4 regions of the Pseudomonas sp. MONT-RG-20F-20-E-7-02 genome follow, and region 4 is predicted to be linked to each of the others. Evidence: predicted binding sites of a transcription regulator. Region 4 holds the regulator's gene; each other region holds the start of a gene.
The links. The regulator sigma-54, encoded in region 4, starts transcription at its own class of promoters, with help from an activator protein. The targets are predictions, from matches to a motif close to ANTGGCATNNANNTTGCTNT.
Positions count from the first base shown of each region.

Region 1: a site for sigma-54 is predicted at 2,089-2,108, ahead of L8I05_RS01850 (flagellar hook-length control protein FliK). Genes of this name have one in related genera too.
Region 2: a site for sigma-54 is predicted at 2,803-2,822, ahead of flgB (flagellar basal body rod protein FlgB). Genes of this name have one in related genera too.
Region 3: a site for sigma-54 is predicted at 5,063-5,082, ahead of glnK (P-II family nitrogen regulator). Genes of this name have one in related genera too.

Region 1 is NZ_JAKNQN010000001.1:403,163-410,484, reverse strand. Features, by position in the region: gene fliL (flagellar basal body-associated protein FliL) at 1-464, opposite strand, end outside; gene L8I05_RS01850 (flagellar hook-length control protein FliK) at 686-2,038, opposite strand; gene L8I05_RS01845 (Hpt domain-containing protein) at 2,261-2,605, opposite strand; gene L8I05_RS01840 (fused response regulator/phosphatase) at 2,636-4,354, opposite strand; gene L8I05_RS01835 (STAS domain-containing protein) at 4,351-4,656, opposite strand; gene fliJ (flagellar export protein FliJ) at 4,760-5,209, opposite strand; gene fliI (flagellar protein export ATPase FliI) at 5,213-6,571, opposite strand; gene fliH (flagellar assembly protein FliH) at 6,561-7,322, opposite strand, start outside.
Region 2 is NZ_JAKNQN010000001.1:36,627-43,948, reverse strand. Features, by position in the region: gene flgE (flagellar hook protein FlgE) at 1-1,124, opposite strand, end outside; gene flgD (flagellar hook assembly protein FlgD) at 1,156-1,881, opposite strand; gene flgC (flagellar basal body rod protein FlgC) at 1,898-2,350, opposite strand; gene flgB (flagellar basal body rod protein FlgB) at 2,354-2,761, opposite strand; gene L8I05_RS00190 (hypothetical protein) at 3,089-3,874, shown strand; gene cheR (protein-glutamate O-methyltransferase CheR) at 3,967-4,794, opposite strand; gene L8I05_RS00180 (chemotaxis protein CheV) at 4,838-5,770, opposite strand; gene flgA (flagellar basal body P-ring formation chaperone FlgA) at 5,853-6,617, shown strand; gene flgM (flagellar biosynthesis anti-sigma factor FlgM) at 6,759-7,085, shown strand; gene L8I05_RS00165 (flagellar protein FlgN) at 7,134-7,322, shown strand, end outside.
Region 3 is NZ_JAKNQN010000004.1:386,680-394,001, reverse strand. Features, by position in the region: gene L8I05_RS14720 (DUF484 family protein) at 1-287, shown strand, start outside; gene xerC (tyrosine recombinase XerC) at 290-1,189, shown strand; gene L8I05_RS14710 (HAD family hydrolase) at 1,186-1,881, shown strand; gene sutA (transcriptional regulator SutA) at 2,071-2,403, opposite strand; gene L8I05_RS14700 (secondary thiamine-phosphate synthase enzyme YjbQ) at 2,504-2,929, opposite strand; gene L8I05_RS14695 (ammonium transporter) at 3,140-4,480, opposite strand; gene glnK (P-II family nitrogen regulator) at 4,516-4,854, opposite strand; gene L8I05_RS14685 (accessory factor UbiK family protein) at 5,277-5,540, shown strand; gene L8I05_RS14680 (YifB family Mg chelatase-like AAA ATPase) at 5,755-7,251, shown strand.
Region 4 is NZ_JAKNQN010000007.1:229,132-236,453, forward strand. Features, by position in the region: gene L8I05_RS21145 (class II fumarate hydratase) at 1-332, shown strand, start outside; gene L8I05_RS21150 (hypothetical protein) at 360-803, shown strand; gene L8I05_RS21155 (superoxide dismutase) at 805-1,416, shown strand; gene L8I05_RS21160 (ZIP family metal transporter) at 1,449-2,342, shown strand; gene L8I05_RS21165 (HPr family phosphocarrier protein) at 2,380-2,652, opposite strand; gene rapZ (RNase adapter RapZ) at 2,669-3,526, opposite strand; gene ptsN (PTS IIA-like nitrogen regulatory protein PtsN) at 3,529-3,993, opposite strand; gene raiA (ribosome-associated translation inhibitor RaiA) at 4,003-4,308, opposite strand; gene L8I05_RS21185 (RNA polymerase factor sigma-54) at 4,384-5,877, opposite strand; gene lptB (LPS export ABC transporter ATP-binding protein) at 6,062-6,787, opposite strand; gene lptA (lipopolysaccharide transport periplasmic protein LptA) at 6,787-7,322, opposite strand, start outside.

The sequences.
Region 1 (7,322 bases), on a different contig from region 4:
ACGACTTTGCCGAGCTCTTTCTGGGCCACTTCCTGCACGCTGGCAGTGACCTTCTGGCGCAACATTTCCTGGCCGACCGGGCTGGCCAGGCTGTCGAAGCTCTGCCCGGAGAACAGCATCACCAGGTTGTTGCGGATCACTGGCATATGCACTTTGAGCGCATCCAGGTCCGCCTGGTTACGCGCCAGCAAGGTGATGCTCACCTGCAGGTAGCGTTGACGGCCGTTCTGATTGAAGTTGGCGACAAAGGCCGGAAGCATCGGTTCGAAGATTGCCGGTTGCTTGACGTTACTGGCGGTTTCGGCGGCGGGTGCCGGTTTGCTTGCACTGCTGTGCATGATGTACCAAGTGCCGCCCACGGAGGCACCAATGGCCAGGAGCAGGCCCAGCACGATCAACAGGATTAGCTTGAGCTTGCCTTTGCCTGCGGGGGGAGTTGCTGCTGCGTCGTCGCTCTTCGCCATGCCAATAATCCGTCACTATTCTGGGATTCATAGATCTACGGAAAGGCAAGAGCAAGTGTTATGCCAGAGTTGTCTGGTAATCAGGTAAGAGCGAACACCCCAAATCAAATGTGGGAGCTGGCTTGCCTGCGATGGCGGTGGGTCAGTTGGCATTTCTGTCACTGATACACCGCTATCGCAGGCAAGCCAGCTCCCACATTTTGATCTTCATAAGGCTCAGGTCAGGCGTAGTAATCAACAGCGCTGGAGCCGATCACCGTCTGGCTCACCGGCGCGACCGCCGCCGCCACTTCAGCGTGATCACCAGCATCACCGCCCTCTCCGCGCCCGCCGCTGCCACTCACGCCGCGCGCCTGGTTCTGCTGTTGTTGCTCCTGGCCCTGCCCCTGCCAGCCACGGGACTGGTCGGAGACGTTAACGTCGACCTGCCCCATGCCCTGCTGGGCAAACATCTCGCGCAAACGGCCGGACTGGGTTTCCAGCGCTTCACGCACCACCGCGTGACCACTCATGAAAGTGACCTGGGCTTGTTGGTCCGCGGTCATGTTGACCTTGATATCCAGGCGCCCCAGCTCGGCCGGCTGCAACTGGATCTCGGCCGACTTGAGGTTGGCGCTGGACAGGTACATCACGCGGTTGACCACTTCCTCGGTCCAACCGCTCTGATGCATGGCCAACGGGGCATTCGCAACGGGTGGCAAGGCATTCGCGGTTTTCGGCGTGGCGGCCTGGGTCAGCGCGGCCAGGCGGTTGGCGAAGTCATCGACGCGGGTGTCGCTGCTGGCGTCTTTCAAATCTTTGAGGCCGCCTTCGATCAAGCCACTGAAGGCTTTGTCGCCGCCCTGGTCAGTGCTGTCTTTGGTGGCTTGCTGGTCGACCATATTGGCCAGGCCGGCGGCAAAGTTCTGCGCAGCGGTCGGCTGATCCTGGGTCGGCGCGGGTGCAGCTTTCTGCGGCGCCTGGCTGCTGGCCGAGACGTGACCGCCCTGCTCCATCGCCAGGCGCACGGCCGGCATCGAATCCAGCGGGTCGGCTGCCGGGTCGAAGGCGGGCTGTTTGGCTTCATCGGTGGCAGCGACCGGTGCGGCGACGACCGGCTGGGCCTTGTCGTCCTGGGTCGCGGCAACCGGGGCCGGGGTTTCGACGGGCACCGGAACGGCAACCGGGGTGACGGTGGCAATCAAGGCCGGGTCGACCACCGGGTCAACCGGCGGTTGCTGCACCAGGGACGGGTCAGTGGGTTTGTCGTCGTCACTGCTGGTGCTGTCGTCGGACGTGGCCGGTGGCTTGGCAGGCAAGGGATTGCCGCTATCGGCAACCGCTGGCGTGCTGGCGGCAGGCTTGTCGTTGCTGTTTGCAGGCTTGGCGCTGGCGTCGGAAGGCTTGTTATTCGCGGGTTTAGCCGGAGTGTCGTCGGTTTTTACCGTGGGTTTCGAGCCCTGGCTGGCGAACACCTGAGCAAAGCCCTGGGCCTTGTCCCGCGGGTCCGCAGCCGCTACCGCAGGGGTGGCGGCCGGCGCTTGAGGCTTGGCCGCGGGGGCAGCCTGAAGGAGCGAATTCGGGGCGACTGGCATAGGTAAAGGTCTCCACTGCATTGGGGATCGGGGATGCAGTATTGGGAGGTAGAGCAAGAGTTGGGCCAGGTTTGTATTTTGCGGGCAAATCACCCGCTCAATGTGGGAGCTGGCTTGCCTGCGATAGCGGTGTAACAGTGACGAATGAGTTGACTGACTCACCGCATCGCAGGCAAGCCAGCTCCCACAGTTGGGTTGTCATATAGGTATTACACAGGCGACTCAGAGGCTGAACCGCTGCCTTTCCGACTCATACAATGGCCGAACCAAAGCAAACTCACGATCAATCTGATCAACCAACGCCCCAAGGTCCGCTGTCGATTTAACCGACTCCACCTCCAGGCGCTGGCACAACTGCGCCAATTGCACCGCCCCAAGGTTGCCACTGCTGCCTTTAAAGCTATGCGCAATCCGCCCCAACGCCTTGGCATCATTACGCGCACCGCGCAACGCATCGATGCGTTTCTTTGAATCCTCAAGGAAGGTATCGAGCAACTTGGGATACTCGCCCTCCATTACTTCCTGCAAACCCGACAACACGTCGGGGTCCAGATGAATCTCAGCCACTTGCTCGCTCCTTGATCAAGAATCGGCGGATTATGCCAGAGCCCCCCAGCAAAACTCCACGCACACACTGCGCCCGCCATCGGACCAGCGTACATCGCTGCTCAGTTGCCGCACCAGGCTCAAGCCGCGGCCAGACAGACGGTCGACATCCAGCGGCCGCGCCAGCACCTGTTCCACGTCAAACCCAGGGCCGCTGTCTTCAACGCGCAACGTCATTTTGCCGCCCGTGGCCGTCGGCACCACTTGCACATGCACACGCACATAGCCGCTGTTCAACTGCGCCAGTCGCTCATTGCGCAGGCGGTAATAGTGGGCAAACCCCTGCGCATCACGCTTGAGCTTCGAATCCAGGCCCAACACGCCATGCTCCAGCGCATTCGAATACAACTCGGCCATCACACTGTAAAGCGCCCCGCTCTGCTTGCGCAGGCCGTGGATCTCCAGCAGCAATTGCAGCAGATACGGCAGCGGGTTGTAGCTTTTGAGGGTCTGCGCGCGGAACTCAAAACTCACCGACCAGTCCAGCGGGCACGACTGCCCACTGTCGGCATACAGTGCCTCGGCTGCGCGCAACGGCTGGCCGTCCTGCAAGGTGATCTCAACCATGCTGACGTCGTCCCGCGCCTGGCCACGAAACGCTGCCAGGGCCTTTTCGATGTCTTCGAACAGGCGATCAGGTTCACGGTTGGCCGCGAACACCTGCTGCAAACGCTCGGCGCCGAACAACTGGTCATTGGCATCGGCGGTGTCCAGCACGCCATCGGAAAGCAAAAAGACACGATCACCGAGGGCCATGGGCCAGACCTCGGTGCTGTCATCAAACGTCTCGGCCGAGAGCACGCCTAACGGCAGATGCCGCGACACCAACGGCGTGCGCTTGCCCGTGGCGACTTCATGCACATAACCCTCGGGCATGCCGCCGTTCCACACTTCCACCACGCGCCGCTGGCCACTCAGGCACATCAGGGTGGCGCAGCAGAACATGTCCACCGGCAGGATGCGTTTGAGCTTGGCATTCATCTCCCGCAGGGTTTGCGCCAGGCCGTAGCCCTTGGCCGTCATGCCATAAAACACTTCCGCCAGCGGCATCGCGCCGACGGCGGCCGGCAGCCCGTGGCCGGTGAAATCGCCGAGCAGCACGTGCATGTCACCCGAGGGTGTATAGGCCGCCAGCAGCAGGTCGCCATTGAACAGCGCATAGGGCGATTGCAGATAGCGAATGTTCGGCGCCGCGTTGATACAGCCAGAATGCGCGACCTTGTCGAACACCGCCTTGGCCGCGCGCTGCTCATGCAACAGGTAATCGTGGTGCCGTGCGATCAGGTCACGCTGCTGCAACACCGTGGCCTGCAGGCGGCGCAGGCGATCCATGGCGTTGATTTTCGCCGCCAGGATCAGCTGATTGTAAGGCTTGGGCAGGAAGTCATCGCCTCCCGCATCCAGGCACTGGGCGAGGGCTTCGCTCTCACGCAGGGACGTCAGAAAGATAATCGGCACCAGCGCTTCGCCCGCCAGCTGCTTGATCTGACGCGCCGCTTCAAAGCCGTCCATCACCGGCATCAAGGCGTCCATCAACACCAGTTGCGGACGCTCGCGCGTGAACACCTCGACGGCTTGCGCGCCGTTGGTGGCGGTGAGCACCTGATGCCCCTGGCGCCGAATGATCGTGGACAACAGCAGTAAATCCGCCGCGCTGTCTTCGGCGATCAGCACCGTCAGCGGCTCAAGGACCGGGGCCAGGCTGCTCAACTGAGATCGAACAGTTTGTCGAAGTTGGAAATGGCGAGGATCTTGCGCACATCGGAGTTGCTGTTGATCACCTGCACTTCGGCGTTATCACCACCGGCATGGTCGCGTAACAGCAGGAGCATGCCCAGGGCCGAGCTGTCCATGTAGGTGGTTTCCTTCAAGTCCACCACGTAGATCTCGGGCACCTTGTAGAACCGCTCGTAGGCATCACGAAAGGCTTGGTGGCTACCGAAATCGAATCGCCCCTTGACTGTAATCGTCAACTTCGTCCCATCCAGGGATACTTCTGACACAACTGACATGTGACTGCTTCCTTGTCATTGGCAATATGCAACAAGGTTTAGCAGCTGATTGAGGTATGGGCAACACAGCAAATGAAATGTGGGAGCGGGCGCGCTCCCACACTTAATACTGTGATTGGCGCGGAAGGCGTTGTGACAGCTCATCCAGCAGCTTCTGCTCGCGCTTGTCTTCAATCGCCCGCGCTTCGTCGATATAACGCTGCACCAACTTGCGCAAACCTTCGACCCGGGCGAACGCCGCCTGCCAGGCCTCGCGGGCTTTATCGAGGTTGTTCTGGTGCCAGGCCAGGCTTTGGCGCTGTTGGCCGACGGCCGTCTCAAGCTGGTTGAGAAAGCCCTGGTAGCCCATCAGCCATTGGCCGGACACGCCCTTGCTGCCGCGTTCGATCCACTGCTGCTGGTACTCGCCGCGAAAGCGCTCCAGGTCGCCGAGCTTGCTTTCGGCCAGGCGCACCTGGCCCTGGAAATAACCCAGGCGCTGCACTGCGGCTTTTTCGGCCTTTTCGGCCATGTCCACCACTGGGGCCAGGCGTGAAGAGCGCGTGCTGGCCATGGCTTAACCGCCTGGCGCCGGGGCGAAGATCGAGCCCAGGTGGGCTTCGCTTTCGCCCATGCTGATCTTGTCGTTGAGGCCCTGGCGCAGATAGGTCACCAGTTGCGGTTGCAGGGCAATTGCCAAGTCGGTTTCACGATCGCCACCGGCTACATAGGCGCCGACGCTAATCAGGTCGCGGCTCTGCTGATAACGCGACCACAGTTGCTTGAAATGTTGCGCACGGGCCATGTGTTCCGGCGTGACCACCGCCGGCATCACCCGGCTGATCGAGGCTTCGATGTCGATGGCCGGGTAGTGCCCTTCTTCGGCCAGGCGCCGCGACAGTACGATGTGGCCGTCGAGCACGCCCCGCGCCGAGTCGGCAATTGGATCTTGCTGGTCATCGCCTTCGGACAGCACGGTGTAGAACGCGGTGATCGAACCGCCACCGGCCTCGGCATTACCGGCGCGCTCGACCAGCTTGGGCAGTTTGGCGAACACCGACGGCGGGTAGCCTTTGGTGGCGGGCGGTTCGCCGATGGCCAGGGCGATTTCCCGCTGGGCCTGGGCGAAACGCGTAAGCGAGTCCATCAGCAACAGGACGTTCTTGCCCTTGTCGCGAAAATATTCAGCGATGCGCGTGCAGTACATGGCGGCGCGCAAACGCATCAGCGGCGCATCGTCCGCTGGCGAAGCCACCACCACCGAGCGCTTGAGGCCTTCTTCACCGAGGCTGTGCTCGATGAACTCCTTCACCTCACGGCCCCGCTCGCCGATCAGCCCGACCACGATAATGTCGGCTTCGGTGAAGCGCGTCATCATGCCCAGCAACACCGATTTACCCACACCCGTACCGGCGAACAGGCCCAGACGCTGGCCGCGACCGACCGTCAATAAACCGTTGATGCTGCGAATGCCCACGTCCAGCGGCACGCTGATGGGGTTGCGGTTGAGCGGGTTGATCGTCGGGCCGTCCATCGGCACCCAATCTTCGGCCTTCATGCCGCCCTTGCCGTCCAACGCACGACCGGCGCCGTCGAGTACGCGGCCGAGCATGCTCATGCCCATCGGCAGGCGGCCGGTGTCGGCAAGTGGCACCACGCGTGCGCCGGGGGCAATGCCCGCCAGGCTGCCCACTGGCATGAGGAAAATCTTGCTGCCGGAAAAGCCCATCACTTCAGCTTCGACCTGCACCGGGTGGTAGCTGTCGTCGTTGATCACCAGGCAACGGCTGCCCATGGCGGCGCGCAGGCCTTCGGCTTCAAGGGTCAGGCCGACCATGCGCAACAGGCGCCCTTCGAGGATCGGCTGGCCGGGCAACACCGTGGCCTCGGCGTAACCGCTCAGGCGCTTGGCGAAGCTGGTGCGATCAAGGCGCATCGGCGGCGTCCAGGTCGACGCTCAGGTCAGGCTCGGCCGGGTGCAAGGCTTGTTCGTGCAACTGGTCGAAGAGCTTGGCCATGATCTGGGTGATACGGGTTTCCACCGTGGCATCGATACGGCTGTGTTCGGTTTCGACGCGGCAACCACCGGGCAGCAGCGCCGCGTCTTCGACGATGCGCCAGGTTTCTTCATGGCGCTCGCGCAGGGCTTTGACCTGCTCGAAATCCTGCGGGTTGATGTACAGCCGCACATTGCCGACGCCCAACGGCAGCAGCTTGAGGGCTTCGCGCATCACGCTTTCGATGTGGCTGGAATCAAGCACCAGTTCACGCTGGATCACCTGGCGGGCAATGTGCTCGACCAGGCCGACCATGGATTTTTCCAGCTGCGAATCCTGTTCGGCGATCGGGTCGAACAGGCTGCCCATCAAGCGTTCCAGGCTGGCCAGCTTGACGCTCAGCGCCTCCTCGGCCTCTTGGCGAACTTTCAGGGTGGTGCTGCGAAAACCGTCTTTTTCACCCGCCGCGAAGCCCTCGTTGTAGGCCTCCTGGCGGATGGCTTCCAATTCTTCGAGGGTCAGTGGCTGGACTTCATCCAGCGGCACTTCTTCCATTTCCGCCGGTGTTTCCACCACCGGCTCAGGCTCGGGCTCCGGCACATGCGGGTCGAAGCTGGGCAACGACCAGATGTCGAACCCGCCGACATCCCGCGCGCGAATCAGATCGCTGGGCGTCTCATCTTTGTTCGA
Region 2 (7,322 bases), on a different contig from region 4:
TGGCCCGACGCGAAGGTTTCCTTCCACGTCGTGCCGCCGGCTGGCTGCAGGCCCTGTTCGTTGTTGAAGCTGGCCAGGGAGATCTGGCCGATAGCCTTGCTCTGCTGGTTGCTGAACGTGGCGAACAGTACGCCAGTGCCGTCGATTTTCAGGCCGGTGATCTGGCCGGTGGCGTAACCGTCGGTGGTTGGCGGGTTGCGGTAGGTGGCCGAGTTGTACTGGGTGATGTTGGCCATGTTGATAGCGATGCCCGTCGGGTTGGCGTCCGCACCGTTTTTAGTCCACACGCCATTAGTCACGGTACCCGGGACCCAACCGGTAATGGTCAAGGTGGTGCCAGACACAGCAGGGCCTGTGATGCTGGTGAGCTTGCCGGAACCATCAAAGGACAACGTGGATGGCACAGGCGCGACAGCACCGCTCCCTGTCGGCGGGGTGCCATCCGGGTTGCGACCATCAATCAGGGTATAAGCGTTCCACTTGTTGCCGTCGGTTTTAACCAGGTACTGCACCATCGGGTGCGCATTGCCCTGGGAGTCGTACAAGGTGGTGCTGTACTGAGTGGTGAAGGTGCTGGTGTCGTTCGGGTCAAACGCCTTCTTGGTCTGATCGATCGGCAGTTCCGAAGAGTTCAGGTTACTGGTGGAGTCCACTTTGGTGGACGCCTTCGGCGGCAGGTTCGACAGGTTCAGTTGCAGGTCGGTCAGGCCGCCCTTGTTGATCTTGCCGTTATCGTCTGCGGCGTAACCTTGCAGGCGCGAAGTACCGGTGTTGTTGGTGATGTAGCCATCTTTGTCGGCACGGAAGGCACCACTGCGGGTGTACTCCAGCGAGCCGTCGCTGCCCTTCTGCACGAAGAAGCCACCGCCCTGGATCGCCATGTCCAGGATGCCGCCGCTGTTGTTCACGTCGCCCTGGGTGAACTGCTGGGACACCGCCGCCAGGTTCACGCCGTTGCCGATGCTGTTCTGGCCGGTGCCCAGTTTGGACGCCGCGTAGATGTCCGAGAATTCGGCACGGGACGATTTGAAGCCCGTGGTCGCAACGTTGGCGATGTTGTTGCCGGTCACGTCCAGTTGTTTGTTGGCCGCATAGAGGCCGCTAAGGCCGATGTTAAAAGACATGTTTCTCTCCTTCTGCCGTATTTAGCCGGCTCTATGTACCGATAGTCTGAATTTGCGACAGCTTGACGCTGCCCATGCCGCCTGCGAGGTTCAGCAGCATTTCGCCGCCGGTCTTGCTCAACGTCACGCTGGTGACGGTTGCCGGCAACGACGTTGCCAGGGCAACCGAGTCGCCTTTGTCATTCTTGGTGGTGGCCGCAAAGGTGTAAGTCCCGGCAGGCGCGACCTCGCCGTTGTCGTTCTTGCCGTCCCAGATAAAGCTGGCATCGCCGGCGCTTTGGGCGCCCATGTCGATAGTGCGCACCACGTTGCCGTCTTTGTCGGTGATCTTCACCGAGACGTTACCGGTCGCCGCCGTCACCGCCACCGAACCGGTCATGCTCTTGCTGGTATCAACCATGGCCTTGTCGGTCTGGGTGATGATCGAGCGCCCCACCAGCGACGACGCTTGCAGTGCTTGCGAGGAGCTGAAGTTGCTGGAGATCGCATTCACCGAGTCGTTCAGGGTGTTGATGCCTTCCAGGCTGCTGAACTGCGCCAGTTGCGCCACGAACGCGCCGTTGTCCTGAGGCGACAGCGGGTTCTGGTTTTTCAGCTGGGTGACCAGCAATTGCAGGAAGGCGTCCTTACCCAGCGACTGGTTACCCGTCGCCGCGCTGGCAGCGCTGCCTAGGCTGCTGTTGTCGGTAGACGTCTTGACCTTGGCGTTAAAAAGGTCCTGGACTGCCGTGTTGTTAGTGGTATCAACGATGGCCATTATTTGGCGCCCCTTATCACTGACCCAGGGTCAGGACCTTCTGCATCATGGTTTTGGCGGTGTTCATCATTTCCGCGTTGGTCTGGAACGAGCGGCTGGCGGAGATCATGTCGGCCATCTCCTCGACCACGTTGACGTTGGGGTAGTAGACGTAACCCTTTTCGTTCGCGGCCGGGTGGTTAGGCTCATAACGCGCTTCCAGGTTGCTCTGGTCTTCGACTACGCCGAGCACCTGCACGCCTTGACCGGCAGCATCCTGGTTCTGGAACAGCGAGTCGCCGCTACCGCTCTGGCCAGCCTGGCCGCCCTGGAACATGGTGGCGAACACCGGGTGACGGGCGCGGTAAGTCTGGTCAATGCTCGAAGACACGGTCTCGGCGTTGGCGATGTTACTGGCGACGGTGTTCAGGCGCGTGGTCTGCGCGCTCATGCCACTGCCGGCAATATTGAAAACACTGGCTAAGGACATGGCTTACTCTCCACGCAGGGCTGACATCAGCCCTTTGAATTTGCTGTTGAGCAGGGTAAAGCTGGCCTGGAAATTCACCGAGTTCTCGGCGTAGGCCGATTGCTCGAGCTGGGCGTCGACGGTGTTCTGGTCGATCGATGGCTGCATCGGCGTGCGATACAGCAGCGACTCGTCCCCATTGCCCAGGCCTTGCGCTTCAATATGACGGCTGTTTGTCATGTTCAAGGCGAAGGTGCCGTTCTTGGTCTTGTCCTGCTGTGCGGCGAGCACGGCGGAGAAGTCCAGATCCCGAGCCTTGTAGTTCGGGGTGTCGGCGTTGGCAATGTTGTTGGCCAGGACTTCGGCACGCTGGGCGCGGAAGCCCAGGGCTTGTTCGTGGATACCGAGCGCTTTATCGAAGCTGATGCTCATGGCGGAAACCTTTAGGCTGACCTGCTTTTCGTATCTGGGTTATAGCAAGGCGCATGCCAATTCGCTCAGCCCCCGTATTTAAAGGGTTTTCGGGATGGTTGCCGCCGGCAATGCCAGAAAAGCGGCAATCACCTTCCGCGTGGCGCCAGTAAAGCGGCAAGGGCGGTTGCCGCTTTTACAGGGGCGGCAAGGGTGGGAAGAGACAAACCGAGGTGGCCGAAAATCGCTGACCGTTTGTCTGCACTGTCATTTCTGACAGTTGTTATGCGTATCGGCTCGGAGGCCTTATTGGGGGACATCCCACGATGCGTCATGCAGAGGTTAAAAATGTTGATCATCCCGTCTCCACGATTCAACGAGCAAGATTCAGCGACCCCAATCGCGAATCTGAACACCACACTTATTGTCGGCGATGTTGCCAGATTGACGCTCAACTTCCCTGTCGAAAACGGAGACAGGGTCTATTTGACCCTGAGCAGCTCCATCTTTGGCGGCGAGCACAACCAGAGCTTTCAAATTGCCCAGAACGCCCCAAAAATCGAGCTTCTGATACCTAAATCCATAGTAGAAATGAGCGCAGGCAACGTCGTGCATTTGCTGCTGAGCATCCAGCGCACTGGAGAGCCAAGAACCCCCGCACCGACAGCGAGAGTACTCATCAACAAGCTCCCCATCATCATCGTGCCAACGCCGGGCACCGTTTGGGACTTCAGCAACGGTTTCCAAGGCTGGGTAGCCCAGGGGCCATATACGGGCAGTCTGCTGCACGTGACCAATTCAGCCGTGCGCCTTGACCCGACCCTCTTCACGGCGACCCGCGCCCACATCATCACCCGACCCGTGCCGGTGGTTGCAGGGCGCACATACGATTGCAGCTTTGTCGCCATTGGCAGCGCGGCCACCAGCGATGGTTCAATCCTGTACATGACGATGAACGGCAGCCGCATTGGTGCAAATGTACAAAACCTTACGCTAGGCCAGCCGCAAACCGGGACCGGGACCTTCACTGCCACCACCACAGGCGATGTGCGGCTAGGTATCTTTAACGATGCAGTGCCCAACGGGCTTCATGGCCTATCCCTGAGCAATATCCGAATGACACCCCGCCCCTGACGTCGGCCGAGACGGCACAGCCAAAAGCTTGCGCGCATAAAAAAACGGGAGACCCTTGCCGGGGCTCCCGTTTTTTTATACGCAAAAACCGCTCACTTGGCCTGGTAAATGATACCGGGACTGCACTGCACCATCTGGTAATGATCCGGCAAGCCGTTCAGCGCCTCGGACGCGCCGAGGAACAAGTAACCTCCGCGCTTGAGCGTACCGTGGATACGCAACAGAATGTCCTTCTTCACTTCAGCCGAGAAGTAGATCAGCACGTTGCGGCAGAACACCATGTCGAACTTGCCCAGGCTGGCGTAGCTGTCGAGCAGGTTGAACGAGCGGAACTCCACCCGACTCTTGATCGGCGCCTTGACCGCCCAGCGCCCAGCCCCTTTCGGGTCGAAGTAGCGTTGCAGGCGCTCCTGGGACAAACCACGGCCCAGGGCCAGGCTGTCGTACTCGCCGGTCTTGCAGTTGGTGAGCATGGTGCCGGACAAGTCAGTGGCAACAATTTGCGCACCCGCCTTCAACTGGCCCATGTTCGTGCGCTCGAACTCGTCGATGGACATCGAGATCGAGTACGGTTCCTGCCCCGACGAGCACGCCGCCGACCAGATACGCAGGCGCTGGCCCGGGCTGGCCTTGATGGCCTCCGGCAGCACTTTGCTCTTGAGCACCTCAAAGGGGTAGGTATCGCGAAACCACAAGGTTTCGTTGGTGGTCATGGCGTCCACCACCATTTCCTTGAGCCCGCTGCGCGGCTGGCCCTGGATGCGCTGTACCAACTCACCCAGGGACTTGATGCCCTGCTGCTCCATCAGTTTGTTGAGACGGCTGGATACCAGGTACTGCTTGTTTTCACCGAGCAATATGCCACAGGCTTTTTCCAGGAAGACCCGGAACTGTTCGAAATCCAAATTACCCGTAGACAATGATACCGCCTCTTAAATCGTGTGACCGCCAGGGGAACTCCCCTTAGCCGTGATCTGCTGCCTTGATCCGGTCGACTACCCGGGATGCCAGGTCATCAGGGCGGAACTTGGCCAAAAAGTCATCGGCACCGACCTTCTTGACCATCGCCTGATTGAATACACCCGACAACGAAGTATGCAGGATGATATGCAATTTTTGCATGCGTGGATCGTTGCGTATCTCGGCCGTGAGGGTGTAACCGTCCATTTCCGGCATTTCAATGTCGGAGATCATCATCAAGAATTCTTCTTCAGGCTTCTTGCCTTCATCGACCAGTTTGCGCAAGTAATCCAGGGCCTGACGCCCGTCGTTGAGGGCTACCACTTCCACTCCGACGGTTTGCAGGCAGCGGCTCACCTGCTTACGTGCCACCGAGGAATCGTCCACAGTCAGCACGCGCAGAGAAATCGCCTTGTGCGCCGTCTCGGCGTCCACCACACCCACCGAGATCGATTCGGAGGTAGGCGCCACTTCGGCGAGGATTTTCTCCACGTCGATGATTTCCACCAATTGGTTATCGACCCGCGTCACCGCCGTGAGGTAATGATCGCGCCCGGTGCCCTTGGGCGGCGGATGGATCTCTTCCCAGTTCATGTTGACGATGCGCTCCACCGAGCGCACCAGGAAACCCTGGGTCTTGGTGTTGTACTCGGTGATGATCACGAACGGGCTCTGGCGGTCCTGCAAACCGGCGGAACCGGTGGCCATGGCCAGGTCAAGAATCGGGATGGTCGCGCCACGGATATTGGCCACGCCACAGACCACGGGGCTGGATTTGGGCATTATGGTCAGCTTGGGACACTGCAACACTTCCCGCACCTTAAACACATTGATGCCGTATAGCTGTTTGCCATCCAGGCGAAAAAGCAACAGCTCCAGGCGATTCTGCCCCACCAGCTGTGTACGCTGGTTTACTGAATCCATTACTCCTGCCATGCCCTGACTCCTACGCTAAAACCTTTGGGAGTGCGACGCGCACCCAACACTAAACGGCACGAGCTTTGCTATTTATTAGTTTATGGATATCAAAACGACAGTTTCCCGACGCCCCAACCTCCAACGGTACTGCAGATTGCTCTGCGTCACGCTGGCTTTGTTTGCCGTGGGCTCAGGCACCACGGCCCGTGCAGAGAATGCCACCTTGCCTGATCTCCTTATCGGCGTCACTCAAGGCTTTCTTGAGTTCACTGTAGAAGATTATCTGGCAACCACGCAGACACCTGGGCGTTATGAAATACAGGTCAGCCAGCTGGACCCACGCCTGCGCATGCCAATGTGCGACAAGGAATTGACAGCCACCCTGGAAAGCCCGGCCCAGCCCATCGGCCGTGTGACGGTTAAAGTGCGCTGCGAAGGCGCTTCGCCCTGGACTGTGTTCGTACCGGCGCAGGTCAAGCTGTTCCGCGATGTGGTGGTGGTGACGCGGCCACTGAAACGCACTGGCATTATCGGGTTCGACGACGTGGCCATGCGTGAACGGGATATCAGCCTGATCAATCAGGGCTACCTCACCTCGCTCGACCAGGCAGTTGGGCAAAAACTTACCCGACCAATGGTCACTGACCAAGTCATCACGCTGGTCCATCTTGAGCAGGCCGAGGTGATTCGCAAAGGCGATCAGGTGGTCATTTCCGCCAGCAGTGGCGGGCTGACGGTAAAGATGCCGGGTGAAGCGCTGTCCAACGGCGGCATGAGCGAACAGATCAGGGTCAAAAACCTCAACTCCAACCGTGTGATCAAGGCGCAAGTGACGGCACCCGGGCAAGTTGAGGTTGCTTTATAGTTCACTGGCATAGGACGCCTGCTTTTCCTACACTGTGCGCACGATGTGTGCACGTGCAGGTTTTTGTCAATCGAGCCTAAAGTTTGTCCGGGTATGGCCGAAAACATGGCAAGCGTCCAAATACCCAGAGGTTTTTTTAACATGGTCATTGATTTCAGTCGTTTAAATAACACCCCGGCGTTGCCCGGCAACACGCGTACCAGCGGTGCCAAGGACAGCGTAGAAGCCAAGGCCCAACCAGCCCCTGCCGCCAAAGCAGAACAGGCCGGCGCCAGCCAAAGCGGGGAATCCGTACACCTGAGCAATGAGGCTCAACAGTTGCAGAAGGTCACTGACTCGCTGCGCGACCAACCGGTTGTCAATAAAGCCCGCGTGGCCGAGTTGAAACAGGCTATCGCCGATGGCAGCTATAAAGTCGACAGCAACCGTGTAGCCAGCAAGCTGCTTAACTTCGAAGCCGAGCGCTAGGCAAAGGCCTGCGCAGGGCTTTTGGACGCTTAAAACCCAAGGCCAGCCATGCACCACGACGAACATTTGCTACAACTGATCATTGATGATCTGGCGCCGACGCAACATTTGCTCGAGCTGCTCAAAGAAGAGTCCCTGGCCCTGTACGGCCGGGACATGCGTTTGCTGGAAGAAATCCTGGCGCGCAAGCAGTCGCTGATCGTGCTGCTGGAGCAGCATGGCAAGAAGCGCAGCGAA
Region 3 (7,322 bases), on a different contig from region 4:
AAGCGCAAACCGCGATTGGCGGCCTGCTCTCTGAAGGCAAGACCATCAGCGGCACCTTGCGCGAGCATGAGCTGGACTTCCTGTTTGGTGCCGAACAGCGCAAGCAGATCGGCTCGACTGCCGTGGTCGCCCTCAGCTATCAAGGCCTGCACGGCGTACTGGCCATCGCCAGTCGTGATCCGCAACACTACAAAAGCTCGGTGGGCACGCTGTTCCTGACCTACATCGCCGAAGTGCTCGGCCGGGTACTGCCGCGCTTCACCACCGCCCTGCGCGCGGTGCGCTAGCCATGGAACGGCAACTGGACGCTTATTGCGCTCACCTGCGCAACGAGCGCCAGGTGTCGCCCCACACGCTGGAAGCCTATCGACGGGACCTGAACAAGGTCCTGGCGTATTGCGAAAAACAACAGATCGCCAGCTGGAAAGCCCTGGATATCCAGAGCCTGCGCAGCTTGATCGCGCGGCTGCACCAGCAAGGCCAATCTTCGCGCAGCCTGTCGCGCCTGCTCTCGGCGGTGCGCGGCCTCTATCACTATCTGAACCGCGAAGGCCTGTGCGACCACGACCCGGCCAACGGTCTGTCCCCACCCAAAGGCGAGCGGCGCCTGCCCAAGACCCTCGACACTGATCGCGCCCTGCAATTGCTCGACGGCGCCGTCGAAGACGACTTCCTCGCACACCGCGACCAGGCGATTCTTGAGCTGTTCTATTCCTCGGGCCTGCGCCTGTCGGAACTGACGGGCCTGAACCTCGACCAACTGGACCTGGCGGACGGCCTGGTGCAAGTACTCGGCAAGGGCAGCAAGACCCGCGTGTTGCCAGTCGGCCGCAAGGCGCGGGAAGCCTTGCAACTGTGGCTGCCGCTGCGTCTGTTGACCAACCCCGCGGACGATGCGGTGTTTGTCAGCCAGCAAGGCCGGCGCCTCGGGCCACGGGCGATTCAGGTGCGGGTCAAGCTCGCCGGTGAACGCGAGCTGGGGCAGAACCTGCACCCACATATGCTGCGACACTCTTTTGCCAGCCATATGCTGGAATCGTCCCAGGACCTGCGCGCGGTGCAGGAACTGCTCGGCCACTCCGACATCAAGACCACGCAGATCTACACCCACCTCGACTTCCAACACCTGGCGACGGTGTACGACAGCGCCCATCCACGGGCCAAACGCATCAAGGACGGCGACTCATGAGTATCAAGCTGATCACCTTCGACCTGGACGACACACTCTGGGACAACGTACCCGTCATCATCGGCGCCGAAGCGTCGATGCGCGAGTGGCTGGCGATCAACGCCACCAAAGTCGGCGAATTGCCCCTGGAGCATTTCGCCCGCCTGCGCCAGCAGGTGCTGGAGCGCCATCCCGAGCTCAAATACCGCATCAGCGTCCTGCGCCATCGGGTGTTGATGCATGCGTTTGAAGAGGCGGGTTATCCACAGCCTGAAGCCACGGACATGGCGGATGTGTGCTACGAAGCGTTTATTCATGCGCGGCACCAGCTCACACCATTTCCCGAAGCCGAGCCGATGTTGCAGGCGCTGCGCCAGCACTTCTTGCTGGGGGTGATCACCAACGGCAATGCCGATGTGCAGCGCGTCGGGCTGGCGGACTATTTCCACTTTGCCCTGCGCGCCGAAGATATCGGCATCGCCAAGCCGGATGCGCGGTTGTTTCAAGAAGCGTTGCAACGCGGTGGCGTGGACGCCAGTCAGGCGGTGCATATCGGCGATCACCCCGGCGATGACATCGCCGGGGCGCAGCAGGCAGGGCTGCGTGCGGTGTGGTTTAACCCGACGGGTAAGGCGTGGGAGGCGGATAAGCGCCCGGATGCGGAAATTCGTAACTTGGCGGAGCTGCCAGCGCTGCTGCGCAGCTGGAACTGACGCAAAAACCTAATGTGGGAGCTGGCTTGCCTGCGATGACGGTGAGCCAGACAGCACATCACTAGCTGACGACCGCTATCGCAGGCAAGCCGGCTCCCACATGGGACTGCGGCGGATCTGCAACTTTATTACAGCCATGAAAAAGCCCGCAGCGACGGCGGGCTTTTTCTTACAAGCGAACTGCTGACCTTAGATAGGACGGCTGCCGTACTTGTTATCCGGCTTCTTCGGCGGGTCTGCCACCACGTTGGCCTCGACTTCCTGCACTTTGCCGCCTTTAGCGAGGAACTCTTCCATCGCACGGGCCAGCGCATCGCGCTCTTTGTTCTTGGCTTCAACGCTCGGCAGTTCGTCTACCGATACAGCGGCCTTGGCTTTGCCTTTGGCGGCTTTGGCGGGCGCGTCATCGCTGATTTCGTCGCCATCGTCAGCAACGTCTTCAACGGCCGCTTCAAGACCCTCTTCGGTCTCGTCGTCGTCGCCTACTTCAAGTTCGTCGTTTTCCAGATCATCGTCGCTCATGTTCTACCTCATGACTTGCGAAAAGCAGATTAGTTATAGCCCAGCTTCACCCTCTGTCGAGTTTGCCGGAAAAAATCACATCCACCGGATTACCAGTGGCTTATGCCCCATCACCGTGCAAGGTGGCGAGGACTTTACGAGCACCGCCATGATCACGGTGCTCGCCCAGATAAACACCTTGCCAGGTCCCCATCGCCAAGCGGCCGGCCTTGACCGGCAAACTCAGCTGGCAGCCCAGGAGACTGGCCTTGAAGTGCGCCGGCAGATCATCCGGACCTTCGTCGTTGTGTTCATATCCCGCCATGCCTTGCGGCACCAGCGCATTGAAAAAACGCTCGAAGTCACGGCGAACCGCCGGGTCGGCATTCTCGTTGACGGTCAACGAGGCCGAAGTGTGCTGCAGCCACAAATGCAACAAGCCCACGCGACAAGCCTTCAATTCAGGCAAGCCGGCGAGCAACTCATCCGTTACCAGGTGAAAGCCCCGGGGCTTGGCCCGCAGGGTTATCAGGGTCTGTTGCCACATACAGTTCTCCGCCCATCGGCGCGCATTCTAGCGCGCTCAGGGAAAAAACAAAGTACCGAATACGCCTACATGCATGTAAGACTTTTGCACGCTGAAAAGTACCGTGTGCGCACCATCACAAACTCTGCGCAAAAACCGGTACAGGTCCTATCACTGACAAACGCCAGGCAAAAAAATGCCCGGCAAGCCGGGCATCTTTTTTTCGCGTACTTACAAGTTGTAGCCGCGTTCGTTGTGTTGCGCCAGGTCGAGGCCCACGGCCTCTTCTTCGTCGGTAACCCGCAGGCCCATGACTGCATCCAGCACCTTGAGGATGATGAAGGTCACGATAGCCGTGTAGATCACGGTGAAACCGACGCCTTTGCACTGGATCCAGACTTGCGCCGCGATGTCAGTGGTGGCTGCGTTGAAGCCGCCCAGGGAAGGCGCAGCGAACACACCGGTCAGGATCGCGCCGAGGATACCGCCGATACCGTGCACGCCGAAGGCGTCCAGGGAGTCGTCGTAGCCCAGTTTGCGTTTCAGGGTAGTGGCGCAGAAGAAGCACACCACGCCCGCCGCCAGGCCGATGACCAGGGCGCCCATTGGGCCCACGGTGCCGGCAGCCGGGGTGATTGCCACCAGGCCAGCGACTACGCCTGAGGCGATACCCAGTGCGCTTGGCTTACCGTGGGTGACCCACTCGGCGAACATCCAGCCCAGCGCCGCAGCAGCGGTAGCGATCTGGGTGACCAACATCGCCATACCGGCAGTGCCGTTGGCCGCAGCCGCGGAACCGGCGTTGAAGCCGAACCAGCCAACCCACAGCATGGCCGCACCGACCAGGGTGTAACCCAGGTTGTGAGGTGCCATTGGGGTGGTTGGGAAGCCTTTACGCTTGCCGAGTACCAGGCACGCCACCAGGCCGGCCACACCGGCGTTGATGTGCACCACGGTGCCGCCGGCGAAGTCCAGCACGCCCCAGTCACCCAGCAGCGAACCCGGACCGCCCCACACCATGTGCGCAATCGGTGCGTAGACCAGGGTGAACCAGACGCCCATGAAGATCAGCATCGCGGAGAACTTCATACGCTCGGCGAAAGCACCGACGATCAGCGCAGGAGTAATGATGGCGAACGTCATCTGGAAGGTGACGAACACCGCCTCAGGGAACAGCGCCGCAGGGCCGGTGATGCTCGCCGGGGTCACACCCGACAGGAACAGTTTGGACAGGCCGCCCACGAACGAGTTGAGGTTGACGACGCCTGCTTCCATACCGGTGGTGTCGAACGCCATGCTGTAGCCGTAAACGAACCACAAGATAGTGATCAAGCCGGTGATGGCGAAGCACTGCATCATCACGGAAAGAATGTTTTTGGAGCGAACCATGCCGCCGTAGAACAGCGCCAGGCCCGGAATAGTCATGAACAGCACCAGCGCGGTGGATGTGAGCATCCACGCCGTGTCGCCGGAATTGAGGACTGGAGCAGGGGCTGGGTCCGCCGCCAATGCCAGGGCCGGCATTACGAGGGACAACAGGGCTCCTAGCCCTGCGAATTTACGCAGAGTCATATTGTTTTCTCCTGGGGCGTTGGGGGTTTGGCGGCTTAGATTGCGTCGGTATCGGTTTCGCCGGTACGGATGCGAATAGCCTGTTCCAGATTGACCACGAAGATCTTGCCGTCACCGATCTTGCCGGTGTTGGCCGCCTTGGTTATCGCCTCGATAACCCGGTCAAGATCCTTGTCGTCAATGGCGACATCAATCTTCACCTTCGGCAGGAAATCGACCACGTATTCCGCGCCGCGATACAGCTCGGTGTGACCCTTCTGCCGACCGAAGCCTTTGACCTCAGTAACGGTAATGCCCTGCACGCCGATCTCGGACAACGACTCGCGTACATCGTCCAACTTGAACGGCTTGATGATGGCAGTGACTAGCTTCATGAAAACTCTCTCCCGAATTGGTGGACTTGCCCCAGGAAAACAAACCCGTCTCAAGTCTAAGCGCAGTGCCTGGCTTTGTAACGCGTCGTCGCCTCGGCATTTACCGTTGCGACGCCAGCGAACCACTAGTGACGAAACCTGTACCCCTGATCCGTCGGCGCACTGCATTCGTCACAGCGACTGCATCAGTGCATGGGTCATGATCGTCTAAGCAGAAACCTTGCCAGCTCCGTAAAAATCACTGAAATCAGTCCTTTGCCCACTTATGCCCACCTGCGGGGCGAATTGGCGGCCGCAATGCGCACAAAAACAGTGCGCAGCCGCCCGACCCTCTGCGCGAAAAGCGTGCGCTCACGACCGTGAAAATGACTATAGACGCTGCGTGATACACTGCCGGCCAACAGTTTTCCGGAATGTTTCCCATGCTCGCGCCCAAAGACCTCCTCGACGCCCTGAGCGGCCACGCCTCTCGCCTGTTCAGCGGCGACACCCCGCTGCCCCGCAACGAAATCGAAAGCCAGTTCAAGGCGATGCTGCAAAGCGGCTTCAGCAAACTCGACCTGGTCAGCCGGGAAGAGTTTGATAGCCAGATGGTGGTGCTGGCCCGCACGCGTGCACGGTTGGAGAGTTTGGAGGCGAAAGTCGCCGAGCTGGAAGCGCGCCTGACGCCACCCTCTGCTGAATAAACGCGATCAGTGTGGGAGCTGGCTTGCCTGCGATGTAGACGCCTCCGTGTATCAGTTGCACACAGGCGATGCTATCGCAGGCAAGCCAGCTCCCACATAAAGCGCTGCGAACGACTTCGGATACGTTCTGTAAAACCTCCCCCGCCTCGCTCTTCCCCACCTCGTCTACCCTTGAAAAACCCGCAGGAAGCGGCCTCTCTTTCAAGGAACGAGCATGTCCCTCGCCATCGTCCACAGCCGCGCCCAAATTGGCGTCGAAGCCCCTGCCGTCACTGTTGAAGTGCATATGGCCAATGGTCTGCCGTCCCTGACACTGGTGGGCCTGCCGGAAACCGCCGTCAAGGAAAGCAAGGACCGCGTGCGCAGCGCCATCCTCAACTCTGCGCTGCAATACCCGGCACGCCGCATAACCCTCAACCTCGCGCCCGCCGACCTGCCAAAGGACGGCGGGCGTTTTGATTTGGCGATTGCCCTGGGGATTCTCGCCGCCAGCGTGCAGGTGCCGGCGTTGATGCTCGATGACGTGGAATGCTTGGGGGAATTGGCGCTGTCCGGTGAAGTACGTGCAGTGAAAGGCGTGTTGCCGGCAGCCCTGGCAGCGCGCAAGGCTGGGCGCACCGTGATAGTGCCTCGGGCGAATGCGGAGGAGGCGTGCCTGGCGTCGGGGTTGAAGGTGATTGCGGTGGACCACTTGCTGCAGGTGGTGGCGCACCTGAATGGGCATGTGCCGATTGAACCGTATAAATCCGATGGCCTGCTGTACTTGAACAAGCCCTACCCGGACCTGAGCGAAGTGCAGGGGCAACTGGCCGCCAAACGCGCGCTGCTGATTGCGGCAGCGGGCGCGCATAACCTGCTGTTCAGCGGGCCGCCCGGCACCGGCAAGACCTTGCTCGCCAGCCGCCTGCCCGGTTTGCTGCCGCCGCTGAGTGAACAGGAAGCCCTGGAAGTGGCGGCGATTCAGTCGGTGGTCAGCCTCGCACCGCTGAGCCATTGGCCGCACCGCCCATTTCGTCAGCCGCACCATTCGGCGTCGGGGCCGGCGTTGGTGGGCGGCGGTTCGAAACCGCAGCCGGGGGAAATCACCCTCGCCCACCATGGCGTGCTGTTTCTGGATGAGTTGCCGGAGTTTGATCGCAAGGTGCTGGAGGTGCTGCGTGAACCGCTCGAATCCGGGCACATCGTGATTTCCCGTGCGCGTGACCGGGTGAGTTTCCCGGCACGCTTTCAACTGGTCGCGGCCATGAACCCATGCCCTTGCGGCTATTTAGGCGAGCCGAGCGGGCGCTGTCGGTGCACGCCGGAGCAGATTCAGCGCTATCGCAACAAACTCTCGGGGCCGCTGCTGGACCGGATCGACTTGCACCTCACCGTCGCGCGTGAAACCACGGCACTTAACCCGACCCAGCAGGTCGGGGATAACACGGCGAAGGCCTCGGCGGAGGTGGCCGACGCCCGCGAGCGCCAGCTAAAGCGCCAGGGCTGCGCCAATGCCTTTCTGGATTTGCCAGGGTTACGCAAACACTGCCAATTGGCGAAAGCCGATGAAGGCTGGCTGGAAAGCGCCTGCGAGCGGCTGACGCTGTCGCTGCGCGCGGCACATCGTTTGCTCAAGGTGGCTCGCACCTTGGCCGACCTTGAACGGGTTGAAAACATCGCTCGGCATCACTTGGCGGAGGCGTTGCAGTACCGGCCTGCGTCGGTGGGCTAGCCTGAAAACCCCAAACCTATGGCCAGTGGGCTTTCATGACGACCGGGCTTGTCGTGGCGAGCGGGCTTGCC
Region 4 (7,322 bases):
ACTTCGAGCTGAATGTGATGCTGCCGATCATTGCCCAGAACCTGCTCGGCAGCCTCGAACTGCTGGCCAATGCCAGCCGCTTGCTGGCCGACAAGGCCATCGCCAGCTTCAAGGTCAACGAAGCCAAGCTCAAGGAGGCGCTGTCGCGCAACCCAATCCTGGTCACCGCACTTAACCCAATCATTGGTTACCAAAAAGCCGCTGAAATCGCCAAGAAGGCCTATCAGCAGGGCCGTCCGGTAATTGACGTCGCCCTCGAGCACACCGACCTGCCCCGCAGCCAGCTTGAGATCCTGTTGGATCCGGAAAAGCTCACGGCTGGCGGCGTGTAATCACCGACTCTGCTTTGGAGGCTCACCATGGAGCACTGGAAACGCACGATCGAACGGGCCAATCGCTGCTTTATGCAGGGCGAGCTGGTCGACGCTCGCGAGGCCTATTTGCAAGCCCTGGCCCTGGCTCAAGTGTTATTCGAGCGCTGGGCGGATGCCGACGAAGCAGTGGCGGCTTGCGTCATTTCCCATCACAACCTGGCGGACCTGCACTTGCGCCTGAACCAGCCTGAGGAAAGCGCGGAATACCTCTGCGCTATCCATCAACGCCTGTTGCAGACCATGCAGGACCCGCGCCTGAGCCCGCAATTGCGCGAGGCGGCGCTGCGCCAGAGCAGCAAGACTTACGTCGAACTGTTGAATTTCATCAGCGATCACGGCGAGTACCCACGTACCCATCGCTTGCTCGGTGGCACTGCGGCGCAATCGGATGCGTCGACCCGCAACAGTCCTTATTACGGAGCACATTGATATGTCCTACACCTTGCCTGCCTTGCCTTACGCCTACGATGCGCTGGAGCCGCATATCGATGCGCAAACCATGGAAATCCACTACACCAAGCACCACCAGACCTACATCAACAACTTGAACGCGGCGGTCGAGGGCACAGAGTTCGCGGGCTGGCCAGTTGAGAAGCTGGTGTCCAGCGTTCAGCAACTGCCGGAAAAACTACGTGCCGCCGTCATCAACCAGGGCGGCGGGCATGCAAACCACTCGTTGTTCTGGGCGGTGATGTCGCCAAAAGGCGGCGGCAAGCCTGAAGGTGCATTGGGCAAAGCAATCGAGGAGCAGCTGGGCGGTTTCGACAGCTTCAAGGACGCTTTCACCAAAGCCGCCCTGACCCGTTTCGGCAGTGGTTGGGCCTGGCTGAGCGTCACGCCGCAGAAGACCCTGGTGGTCGAAAGCAGTGGCAATCAAGACAGCCCGTTGATGAACGGCAATACGCCAATCCTCGGCCTCGACGTCTGGGAGCACGCCTACTACCTGCTCTACCAGAACCGTCGCCCCGAATACATCAACGCCTTCTACAGCGTCATCAATTGGCCGGAAGTCGCCGCACGCTACCAGGCCGCCCTGGCCTGATATTCACCCAATAACAAGATCTAAGGCCGACTATGGGCACTGAAATACTGGCGATCAGCAGCGGACGAATGTTTCGTTATGCGTTTGGCTCGCTGCTGCTATTGGCAGGTACAGCATTGCTGGTGGCCCACGGGTTGGCCTGGCTGGATCTTGAACCGCGCATCCTGCGCGCCTTGCAGGGCGGGGCGATTTGCGCGCTCGGCACGGCACTGGGTGCGGTCCCGGTGCTGGTTATTCGTCGAATGCCGGTGGCGCTCAGCGACACGTTGCTGGGCTTTGGTGCCGGCGTGATGCTGGCGGCGACGGCATTTTCGCTGGTCGTCCCAGGTATTGCTGCCGCTGAAAGCTTGGGGCTCTCGCCTTGGGGCGCCAGTGGGTTGATCAGCTTCGGCATCATGCTGGGGGCATTCGGGCTGTACCTGGTTGACCGCAAGGTCTCTGGTGCCAGCCCGGAAATGCTGGTGGGCACGCCGGATAAACCGGTTATACCGCCGCGTATCTGGCTGTTTGTGTTTGCCATCATTGCCCACAACATCCCGGAGGGCATGGCCGTCGGTGTCTCTGCCGGTGGCGGGATGCAGGATGCTGACAGCTTGGCCATGGGCATTGCCCTGCAAGACGTGCCGGAAGGTTTGGTGATTGCGCTGGTGTTGGCTGGGGCGGGAATGTCGCGGGTCAAAGCCTTTCTGATAGGTGCCGCGTCAGGTCTGGTTGAACCGGTGTTTGCCGTCCTCTGCGCCTGGCTGGTAAGCCTGGCCGAAGTACTGTTGCCTTTGGGGTTGGCGCTAGCCGCTGGGGCGATGCTGTTGGTGGTGACTCATGAAGTCATTCCCGAGTCACGGCGTAACGGCCACGAAAAGCTCGCCAGCCTTGGGCTGTGCATCGGGTTTTGTTTGATGATGGTGATGGATACCGCGTTAGGGTGAGGCTATTGCAGCCTCACACCCATCTTGAAGGTTGGGGTTATTCACCCTCGTCGAAGTAGTTATTGATCAACTCCACCAAGGCGTCCATCGCTTCCTGTTCTTGCTCGCCTTCTGTCTTCAAGTGGATCTTGGTGCCCTTGCCGGCGGCCAGCATCATCATTGCCATGATGCTCTTGCCGTCAACCATGGATTCCGGCGTGCGCCCCGCGCGGATCTGGCAGGGGAATCGCCCGGCAACACCGACGAATTTGGCTGAAGCGCGAGCGTGCAGGCCCAGCTTGTTGATGATTTCAATTTCCAGAGCGGGCATCGCGGGGGTGTTCCTTTCAGCTAAGGTCGCGGTGGCGAACCTGGACGTTCTTGAGGGTTTGTTGCAGCACCTGGCCGAGGCGTTCGGTCAGGTAGACGGAGCGATGGTGACCGCCGGTGCAGCCAATGGCAATGGTGACATAGGCCCGATTGCTCGCAGCAAACCGCGGCAACCATTTGAGCAGGTAGCTGGAGATATCCTGGAACATCTCCTCAACATCCGGTTGTGCGGCCAGGTATTCGGCCACGGGTTGGTCCAGCCCCGACTGATCACGCAGTTCAGGCTTCCAATAAGGGTTGGGCAGGCAACGCACATCGAAGACCAGGTCGGCATCCACGGGCATGCCGCGCTTGAAACCGAACGATTCAACGAGGAATGCCGTACCGGGCTCGGGCTGGTTCAGCAGACGCAGCTTGATGGCGTCGCGCAACTGATACAGGTTCAGGCCGGTGGTGTTGATCTTGAGGTCGGCGAGGTCAATGATCGGGCCCAGCAGGGTGGTTTCGTCCTCGATGGCTTCGGCCAGCGAGCGGTGAGGGCTGCTGAGGGGGTGGCGTCGTCGGGTCTCTGAGAAACGCTTGAGCAGTGTTTCTTCGTCGGCGTCCAGGTACAGCACGTCGCAATGAATATGCTTGGCACGTACTTCCTCGAGCAATTGCGGGAATCGCTCAAGGTGGCTTGGCAGGTTGCGGGCGTCGATTGAAACGGCAACCAGAGGTTGCGCCAGTTCAGTGTGGATCAGCGCACGTTCCGCCAGTTCCGGCAGCAGGCCTGCGGGCAGGTTGTCGATGCAATAGAAGCCGTTGTCCTCAAGAACGTTGAGGGCGGTGCTTTTACCCGAGCCAGAGCGGCCGCTGACGATGATCAAACGCATGATTACGGCCTGTTTTGTTCATCCAGGACAACCTGATAGAGCGCCTCATTGGTACTGGCACTGCGCAGTTTGTCGCGTACTTCCTTGCGGTCAAGCATGCTGGCTATCTGCCGGAGCAGTTCCAGGTGCGCATCGGTGGCAGCTTGCGGGACCAGCAGAACGAACAGCAGGTCGACCGGTGCGCCGTCGATGGCGTCGAAATCGATTTTTTCCTGCAGGTGCAAAAGTGCACTTACGGGAGCAGTACAGCCTTCCAGGCGGCAGTGAGGAATGGCGATGCCGTTACCAAAACCGGTGGAGCCCAGTTTTTCACGGTCAATCAGAGCCTTGAACACGACTTGCTCATCCAGCTCAGGCACTTCGCGGCTGATCAGGTTGGCAATGTGTTCGAGGGCTTTTTTCTTGCTGCCACCCGGCGCGTTCACGAGAGAACGGCCGGGGGTCAGGATGGTTTCAAGTTGGATCATGGGGGAGAGTTAACGACCTGTACCTTGCATCAGGTGCAGATTCTTTTCCTTATGCTTTATGAGTTGGCGGTCCAGCTTGTCGTAGAGAGCGTCAATCGCCGCGTACATATCTTCATGCTCCGCATTGGCGACGAGCTTCGCATTCGGTACGTGCAGGGTGGCCTCGATTTTCTGCTTGAGCTTATCGACCTCCATGATGACCTGCACGTTGGTGATCTTGTCAAAATGCCCCGCAAGCTTGTTCAGCTTGCTCTCGGTGTACTCACGCAGGGGCTTGGTGACTTCCAGCTGGTGTCCACTGATGTTGACTTGCATACAGCTTCTCCTTCGTTGCCAGTGCATAAAGCGGCAGGCCGGGGTGCCTGCCACTGGAACGCTATGGCCCGCCCGTCACATCAAACGCTTACGCTCGCTGGAAGGCGCGATCCCGAGGGACTCGCGGTACTTGGCGACGGTTCGACGGGCGACCTGAATGCCTTGTGCCTCCAGTAAACCAGCGATCTTACTGTCACTCAATGGCTTTTTCTGATTTTCCGCGGCAACCAGTTTTTTGATGATCGCGCGGATTGCCGTGGACGAGCATTCGCCGCCTTCGGAAGTGCTGACGTGGCTGGAGAAAAAGTATTTCAACTCATAAATACCCCGCGGGGTATGCATGAATTTCTGCGTGGTCACCCGCGAAATCGTCGATTCATGCATGCCCACCGCCTCGGCGATGTCATGCAGTACCAGCGGCTTCATGGCCTCATCGCCATATTCCAGGAAGCCGCGCTGGTGCTCGACGATCTGGGTGGCGACTTTCATCAGGGTTTCGTTGCGGCTTTGCAGGCTCTTGATGAACCAGCGCGCTTCCTGCAACTGGTTGCGCATGAAGGTGTTGTCGGCGCTGGTGTCGGCACGGCGAACAAAACCTGCGTATTGCGGGTTGACCCGCAGGCGCGGCACTGATTCCTGGTTCAACTCCACCAGCCAACGCTCGTTGTCCTTGCGCACGATCACATCGGGCACGACGTATTCAGCTTCGCTGGACTCAATCTGCGAGCCCGGGCGAGGGTTGAGGCTCTGTACCAGCTCGATGACCTGGCGCAGGTCGTCTTCCTTGAGCTTCATGCGGCGCATCAGCTGGCTGTAGTCGCGGCTGCCCAGCAGGTCGATGTAGTCGGTAACCAGGCGCTGGGCCTCAGCGAGCCAAGGGGTCTTGGCGGGCAGTTGGCGCAGTTGCAGCAGCAGGCACTCGCTGAGGGTGCGGGCGCCGATACCGGCCGGCTCGAACTGCTGGATGCGGTGCAGCACGGCTTCGATTTCGTCCAGCTCGATGTCCAGTTCCGGGTCGAAGGCCTCGAGGATTTCATCGAGGGTTTCGTCCAGATAGCCCTGGTTATTGATGCAGTCGATCAGGGTGACGGCGATCAGGCGATCGGTGTCGGACATCGGTGCCAGGTTCAGTTGCCAGAGCAAATGGCTTTGCAGGCTCTCGCCGGCGGACGTGCGGGTGGTGAAATCCCACTCGTCATCATCGTTGCTCGGCAGGCTGCTGGCGCTGGTCTGGTAGACGTCTTCCCAGGCGGTGTCCACGGGAAGCTCGTTGGGGATGCGTTCGTTCCAATCGCCTTCCTCAAGGTTATCCACCGTGGGGGCGGTTTCCTGGTAGGAGGGTTCCTGTACGTCGGGATTGGGTTTTTGCTCGATGTTATCGGCCAGCGGGTCTGCGTTATCGAAGTCGTCGCCTTCTTCCTGGCGTTCGAGCATCGGATTGGACTCCAGGGCCTCCTGGATTTCCTGTTGCAGGTCCAGGGTCGACAATTGGAGCAGGCGGATGGCCTGTTGCAGCTGCGGTGTCATCGTCAGCTGCTGGCCCATTCTCAGGACTAGCGATGGTTTCATGGCAGGGGCTTAACACCTTATTCGCCGGCGCAATGCGCCATCCACGACAGGGCGCGTGAGCGCCAAACATAAGCAAATTATATGCCTGATATCGGGGGCTTTGCCTAGAGCGCGGTAACAATAAAAAAATGGAGGTTTTTATTGACTCCCGCGCGCCTTGGCGAATGGCCAGACACCGCAGTGCTTACAGGCGGAACTCGTGGCCCAGGTACACTTCCTTGACCAGTTCGTTAGCCAGGATGGTGGCGGAATCGCCTTCGGCGATCAGCTGGCCATCGTTGACGATATAAGCCGTTTCACAGATATCGAGGGTCTCTCGGACGTTGTGGTCGGTGATCAGCACACCGATGCCCTTGGCCTTGAGGTGATGGATGATCTGCTTGATGTCGCCAACCGAGATCGGGTCGACGCCGGCAAACGGTTCGTCGAGCAGGATGAACTTCGGCGCGGTGGCAAGGGCGCGGGCGATTTCCACACGGCGACGCTCACCACCCGACAGGCTCATGCCCAGGTTGTCGCGAATGTGGTTGATGTGGAATTCCTGCAGCAGGCTTTCCAGCTCTTTGCGACGGCCGTCACGGTCGAGTTCCTTGCGGGTCTCGAGGATCGCCATGATGTTGTCGGCAACCGACAGTTTGCGGAAGATCGATGCTTCCTGGGGAAGATAGCCGATACCGGCGCGTGCACGACCGTGCATTGGCTGGTGGCTGACGTCCAGGTCGTCAATCAATACACGTCCCTGATCCGCCTGAACCAGCCCGACGATCATATAGAAGCAGGTGGTCTTGCCGGCACCGTTCGGGCCAAGCAAACCGACGATCTGGCCACTGTCGATCGACAGGCTCACGTCGCGTACGACTTGGCGGCTTTTATAGGCCTTGGCCAAGTGCTGGGCTTTCAGGGTTGCCATTAGTTCGCCTTCTTCGCAGCGGGTTTAGGCGCAGGCTGAGCCGCACCGTCTTTCTGCTTCGGCTGGATAACCATGTCGATACGCGGCTTCGGAGTGCCGATCTTCGCGCCGGTGGCGCGACCAGCCTGAGCGATCTGCTTCACGGTGTCATAGGTGATTTTCTCACCGTCTGTCGTGTTGCCATCGCTGCTCACAACCCTGGCCTGATCGATCAGGATGATACGGTTCTGCTGGGCGTGGTATTGGATGGTCTTGCCGTAGCCCTTGATCGGGGCAGGGTCGGCAGCGGCCTGCTTCTGTTCGAAGTAAGCCAGGTTGCCAACCGACGTCACCACGTCAATGTCGCCAGCGGGCGTACGCGTGAGCGTCACCGTGTTGCCGGTGATTTTCATCGAACCCTGGGTGATGATCACGCCGCCGGTGTAGGTGGCGACACCTTGTTTGTCATCCAGCTGCGCATCGTCAGCCTGAATGTGGATCGGTTGCTGGCTATCGTTCGGCAGAGCCCAGGCGCTCACGCTTCCCAGTGCTGCGC